Candidatus Thiodictyon syntrophicum: one gene and its partner. The protein of the gene in region 2 interacts with the protein of the main gene of each other region in a pairwise test. Links are inferred from orthologs where the notes say so. Each region holds a gene or a part of one and is shown on either strand. Other genes may lie near its edges.

Evidence for each region.
Region 1: the proteins of THSYN_RS19585 (region 2) and grxD interact in binary tests that used the Escherichia coli proteins (3 or more experiments, as listed by UniProt). The link is inferred for Candidatus Thiodictyon syntrophicum from one-to-one orthologs.

The regions. Positions count from the first base shown.
Region 1 is NZ_CP020370.1:5,409,135-5,412,225, forward strand. What follows is about bases 274-3,049. They hold grxD (Grx4 family monothiol glutaredoxin), read left to right. Parts: upstream 274-1,386; coding sequence 1,387-1,713; downstream 1,714-3,049. Other genes in these bases: THSYN_RS22895 (class I SAM-dependent methyltransferase), read right to left, coding at 274-1,203; rnt (ribonuclease T), read right to left, coding at 1,733-2,389; THSYN_RS22910 (MlaA family lipoprotein), read left to right, coding at 2,683-3,049. Outside these bases: THSYN_RS22890 (HVO_A0114 family putative DNA-binding protein), read left to right, coding at 1-182; more of THSYN_RS22895, read right to left, coding at 232-273; more of THSYN_RS22910, read left to right, coding at 3,050-3,091. UniProt on the Escherichia coli protein: Monothiol glutaredoxin involved in the biogenesis of iron-sulfur clusters.
Region 2 is NZ_CP020370.1:4,664,572-4,667,701, reverse strand. Bases 188-3,002 are described here. They hold THSYN_RS19585 (BolA family protein), read right to left. Parts: upstream 1,847-3,002; coding sequence 1,529-1,846; downstream 188-1,528. Other genes in these bases: THSYN_RS19575 (hypothetical protein), read right to left, coding at 2,712-3,002; THSYN_RS19580 (hypothetical protein), read left to right, coding at 2,024-2,584; THSYN_RS19590 (branched-chain amino acid ABC transporter substrate-binding protein), read right to left, coding at 229-1,368; THSYN_RS19595 (branched-chain amino acid ABC transporter permease), read right to left, coding at 188-207. Outside these bases: more of THSYN_RS19595, read right to left, coding at 1-187; more of THSYN_RS19575, read right to left, coding at 3,003-3,130. UniProt on the Escherichia coli protein: Transcriptional regulator that plays an important role in general stress response. Has many effects on cell morphology, cell growth and cell division. Acts by regulating the transcription of many genes, including dacA (PBP-5), dacC (PBP-6), ampC and mreB.

The DNA of each region.
Region 1 (3,091 bases), 740 kb from region 2 along the record:
TGGGTCCGGTCTCCATCGCTACCCTGGCCGGGCACTTGGGGCACGACTCCCGCCAGGTGCAGATCGACATCGCTAAGCTTCTGGATCTGGCGCTGGTAGAGCAGGACGCGGCGGGACTGGTCTGCGTGCCTTGGGAGGAGATTCAGATCCAGGTCACCCTGGCCAGGGCCAAGGCGGCTTAGCGGGGTCGGCCATCGCGACCGCCATGCACTTTTAGCGGGAGGGGCGGCGTCAGCGGCCACCCCGGCGAACGAGGATGAAGGCCGCCGCGTCACCGTCACGCCGGGCATTGAGGGTACGCGCCGCACGCTTGAACCCGCGGATATCCCGGGCGCTATAGCAGGTGCGCTCCCACTGCTCGTAGTCCTTCATGGTTCCCCCCAGGCTGAGCCATTCGCTCAAGGCAATCTGTTTGTACTGGGAGTCGTAGACGATGGACTCGATCGCCATCCCCGCCGCCGCGGCCAGGAGGGCGAGACTGGTCGGGGTATGCAGGTAGAGGTGCCGCGGGGCGTCCAGGTTGGCCCAGGAGGCGCCGTACTTGCGCCAGGCGTAGCTGCCGGCGAGCGGGATGCGGACCAGCAGCCGGCCGTCCGGCGCAAGGTGCGCGGCCAGTGTCGCGAGCACCTCCAGCGGCCGGTCCATGTGCTCGAACGAGTGGTGCAGCATGATCAGATCGAACTCGCCCGCGAGGTCTGCGAGCGGCTCTTTCTGCACCACCAGGCCGCCGGGATAGGTCAGCGTCTCGGCGATGAAGGGGTCCAGACCGCGCAGCGATCGGAATCCGTCTCGCTGCAGGCGCAAGAGCAGATGGCCGGCGCCGCAGCCGACGTCCAGGATGCGGGAGTCGAGCCCGAGCGGCAGCCGCGCCAACCAGTCGCCGTAGGGCGGTAACGGCAGGAGCCGCGCGAGCCACCGGCCGCCGCGCCCGAGGCCACCGAGCAGCAGCCGCGTGCGCAGGGCCTTGAGCCGGCGCCGCCAGGCGGGGAGCCGCCGCACCTTGGCCTGGCCGTAGGCGCAATAGTCGGGCGGGTACCAGGCGGCCATCTCCGGCGGGATGTCCTGCAACTGAAGGCACCCGCAGGCCGCACACTCCAGGTAGACGAAGGCGCCAGGCACGCCGTACATGGTCTCGCGCACCTGGTGCAGACGGTTGCCCTGGGAGTGTCCGCACACACGGCAGTCGGCGGCGTTTTCGCTCATCGTTTGCGGTACCTGTGGGTTCTGACTTGAGGAAGGGTGCGGGGCACCGGGGATTGGTGATGATCGAGGCCGGTCCGCGCAGCGGACGCGACTGGCGCCCCCCGCGGCACGGGAGCGTTGAAAACCAGGCGTCCGACCCGACTGTCTTGGTCCAACTTTCAGTCAACTTACAGAGGTAACCGAATGGATGTCTTGGAGCGCATCGACCAGCAGGTGAAACAACATCCCGTCGTCATCTACATGAAGGGCACGCCCCAGTTCCCCCAGTGCGGATTCTCCATGCGGGCCGCGGCGGCGCTCCAGGAGTGCGGGGTCCCCTTCGACTATGTCAACATCCTGGATGACCAGGAGATCCTCCAGAATCTACCGCGCTACGCGGACTGGCCCACGTTTCCCCAGATCTACATCGACGGCGAACTGATCGGGGGCTGCGACATCACAGTGGAACTGCACGAGAAGGGCGAACTCAAGGCGCTGATGGAGGCGGCCACGGCCAAGGCGGCACCCTAGTCGGGGTCCGCACTTCGCCCTACCGACCGTCCCCGGGTCCCTCCCAGAAGTGCACCGGGTCCAGGGCCTGCCAGCGGTTGACGATGGTACAGAAGAGGCGGGCGGTCTGTTCCGCGTCGTAGATTGCCGCGTGCGCCTCGCTGTTCTGCCAGCCGAGCCCGGCCGCCTGCGCGGCCTTGGCCAGAACCGTCTGGCCGAACATCAACCCGGCCAGGCTGACCGTGTCGAAGACGCTGAAGGCGTGGAACGGATTGCGCTTGAAGCCGGTACGCTCGACCGCCGCCGCCAGGAAACCCAGGTCGAAGTGGGCATTGTGCCCCACGAGGATGGCGCGGTTGCAGCCCGTCGACTTCACGGCCTTGCGGATCGGGGTGAGGATGCGGGCCAAGGCCTCGTGCTCGGCCACCGCGTCGCGGAACGGGTGGTCGGGATCGATACCGTTGAAGGCCAGCGCGCGCGGATCGATCTCGGACCCCACGAACGGCAGGACGTGGGCCGCGATCGGCGCGGCCGGTTCCAGGTTCCCGTCCGGGCGCATCCGGATGATCACCGCGGCGATCTCCAGCAGGGCGTGGCGCTGGGCGTCGAAGCCCGCGGTCTCCACGTCCACCACCACGGGCAGAAAGCCGCGAAAGCGGCGGGCGATCCCTTCGACAATCGGTTGCTCTTCGTTCATCGCGACAGCATACGGGGGCGGCGCCCGGTTGCCAAACCGGCGCACGCCCGGCGACGCCTCAGACGCCGCCCCGCGCGGCGGCCCCGGTGCGGACGGCGCGCCCGCACAACCGTAAAGGCACCGCAGACGCAAAGAACTACAATAGGGGCCTGACCTGGCGGGGGCGACCGCGCCGACGGCACCAAAAGGCGGGGTAGCGCCATTAAATCCCAAGCCTTTTTGCGACCTTGCGGTCTGGCGGTCTTTTTTGGTTCAACGAGCCGCGCCCGACGGGCGTCGGGGGAACGACACAAATGCGCGATTGGAAGACCGGAGCAGGGACCCGCCGGGTGGCCGGGTCGGCGCTGGCGGCACTGCTGGCCGCGGGCTGTGCCTCCCAACCCAATCGGGTCGCGGACCCCCGTGACCCGCTGGAGCCCTACAACCGGGCGGTGTACCGCTTCAACAGCGACTTCGACAAGGCGTTTATGCGGCCCTTGGCCAAGGGCTACAAGGCGATCACCCCGGAGGTGGTCGACCGCGGCATCACCAACGTTTTCGACAACATCGACGACGTCACCTCGCTCGCCAACAACATCCTGCAGTTCAAAATGTCGCGCGCCGCCAACGATATCGGGCGGCTCATCGTCAATTCCACGCTCGGAGTCCTGGGCTTCATGGACGTGGCCACCAACCTGGGCCTGCCGAGCTACAAGGAGGACT
Region 2 (3,130 bases):
CGCCAGGGCCAGCGGCACCGGCACCCCGGCCGCCACCAGCAGGCCGAGGACCGTCACCGACACCATGGCCCCCAGCATCACGATCTCGCCGTGGGCGAAATTGATCAACTCCAGGATGCCGTACACCATGGTGTAGCCCAAGGCCACCAGGGCGTACAGGCTACCCAGGATCAGGCCGTTGACGAGTTGCTGGAGCAGGACGTCCATGCGCGGCGCGGCGGGTGGTTGCTACTGCGCCGCCTGGCCGCCGACGGTCTCCACCGGCTCCCAGTGGCCCTTCTTGACCTGATAGAGGGTGACGGGGCCGTCCTTCAGATCCCCCTTGTCGTCGAAGGCGATGGGGCCGATGACCCCGTCGATGCGGGTCTTGGCCAGTTCCGGCAGGTACTTCTCAGGCTCGGTCGAGTCGGCCCGCAGCATCGCCTGGATCATCACCACGGCCGCGTCGTGGGCGAAGGGGGCATAGATCTGGACCTTGCCGAAGCGCTCATTGAAGCGCTTTCTGAAGTCTGCCCCCCCGGGCATCTTCGCCAGCGGCAGCCCAGGCGACGACCCGATGGCCCCCTCCCCGGCGGGTCCCGCGAGTTTGAGGAATTCGGCCGACTGCATGCCGTCGCCGCCCATGAAGGCGGTCTTCATCCCCAGGGTGCGCAGCTGCCGGATCATGGGGGCGGCCTGGGGGTCCATGCCGCCGAACACCACCACGTCCGGCTTCTTGGATTTGAGCGAGGTGAGGATGGCGGTGAAGTCGGTCGACTTATCGGTGGTGTATTCCCGGCCCACGACCTCCCCGCCGGCCGCCGCGACCCCCTTCACCACCTCGTCGATCAGGCCCTGGCCGTAGGCGGTGCGGTCATCGATCACCGCCACCCGCTTGCCGAGCTTGGTCGCGTACTTGCCCAAGGCCTGACCCTGTTGGGAGTCGTTGGCCATCACCCGGTAGGTGGTCTTAAACCCCTGGTGGGTGTAGGCCACCGCGGTGGAGGCGGGGGAGATTTGGGGGATGTCGTTGTCGGCATAGATGCGTGAGGCCGGGATGCTGGCCCCCGAGTTCAGGTGCCCGACCACGCCCTTGACGCCCTCATCCACCAGCTTTTGCGCCACTACGGTCGCGGTCTTGGGGTCCGCCGCGTCGTCCTCGACCTGCAGGACGAACTGGACCGGCTGACCGCCGAGCCGGGGATTGGTCGCGTTGATCGCGTCCACCGCCAGGCGGGCCCCGTTCTCGATGTCCTTTCCCAGGTGCGCCTGGGGACCGGTCAGCGGCGCCACGCAGCCGATCTTGACCGTCGCCGGATCGGCGGCCCCGGCGGGCGCCGTCCAGTAGGAGGCGCCAAGAATACACGCAATCAATAACTTGGATCTCATGAGTCTGCTCCCGATGCCGTGCCGACAGGATTGACGATGGGAAGCGCAGGGCCCCCGTTTTAAGACTTGCCCGGCCAGGTGCAGGCCGGCCGGGCGGCAATAGTATCAATAGCGGCGCTTCCTTACCTCGCCGATGTTGGCGCCGGCCGGTTCCCCCGCCTCAGTCTGCGTGCGATCCGCCCTGGCACGGGGGCGACTCCGGGGCCGTACCGCCCTTCTCAAACCACTCCCGCGGGGTCCAGGTGTGCAGGGCCAGGGCGTGGAGCCCGTGGTCGAACTCGTCGCGCAGCAGCCGATTGACCACCCGGTGGCGCATGACCAGCCCATGGTCGGCGAACTGCTCGCTGACCACCAACACCTTGAAGTGTGACTGGGCCCCCACCGGCACCGCGTGCAGGTGGCTCTCGTCGACCACTTCCAGGTGCAGCGGCCCCAGGGCTTGTGTCAGGACGGTCGTGATACGGGTCTGTCGGTTCATGCTGAGGTCCCGGGTCGTGAGGGCGGGGCGTCACCCCGATGCCCCGTTAGGTGCGGTCGCCCCGGCGTTGCGGCAAGCGTTCCTGTTCCCCCGTACCCGTGCGCGTGCCCCGGTCGGTGCCTATGGCGGGAGACGGGCAGGGCGTCAGGGGCCTACAATCCGGGCCGAACCCGCTCTTTGTCCGGCACCGAACTGCCGATGGCCACGGACTATCTCGGCTATGGGGTGAACCGCGGACCGCACCCCTTTGCCCTGGGCCGGCTCAATGCCCCGGCGGGCCGGGACCTGATCCATGCCGCCCGTGAACTCCTGGCGCGACTCGGGCGCAAGACGGGCGCGGCGCTCTATGTCACCGGTTACAGCGAGGGCGGAGGTAACGCATTGTGGCTCGGCCGCCTGCTGGAGGAGGCCCGGGACCCGGCGCTGCGGCCGAGTTTCATCACGGCCATGTCCGGGCCCTACGACATCACCGGGGCCACCGCGCACTCCTTTCTGGAGGCGCAGCCGGATTTTGTCGACAATTTGATCGATAAGCCCTTTTTCATCGCCTTCGCGGGCGTGACCGCGGCGCAGGTGACCGGCCAGCCGCTCAGCGCCCTGCTGCGTCCGCAGTTCGCCCAAGAGACGGCGGCACTCCTGCCGGGGACCCAGCCGGACGAGGTGGTCCAGGCGCGGCTCTTGGGAGCGGCGGTCGCGAACCTCGATTATCTGCGCCCGGTGAACCGCTCCAGACCATGAGCCACGATGTCGGCTTCGTCCCGTGCAGCATCCTGGCGGCGCGCAGCTTTCGGGTGAAGGCACTCGCGCAACTCCCCCGGCTCGCGGACCCCAAATAACCCTTGAAAAGTCGCCCGGCGGGCGGTTTTCAGCAGTCGCCGCGCAGTTCGATGTGCTCGGCCACCAGCAGCGTCGCGGCGGCCGCGACCACGGCGTCCAGGGGCGCTCTCAGGGCCGGCGCGGCGAGCGCGTCCCGCATAATCCCCTCCGCCCGGCCGTAGAGGCACAGGCGCAGGTGCTCGCTGGTGCGCACATGCAGTTGCAGGTCGGTCAGGATGTGCCCGAACTCGCTATGGGTCGGGGCGCTGCCCAGGGCGCGGAACAGCTCCGCCAGGGCGGCGAACAGCGGCACGGCCGCCGCGCCCAGCCCGAAATCGGCGGGCCGGTACTCCACCTGGTGTTCGGAAATCCGCCCGACCCAGACCCGGAAGCTCTCCTTCTGCAGCGAGTGGTAGAGGGGGGACTCCGAGATCAGGAACAGCAGCAGATGCCGCGGGTTGGCGTAAT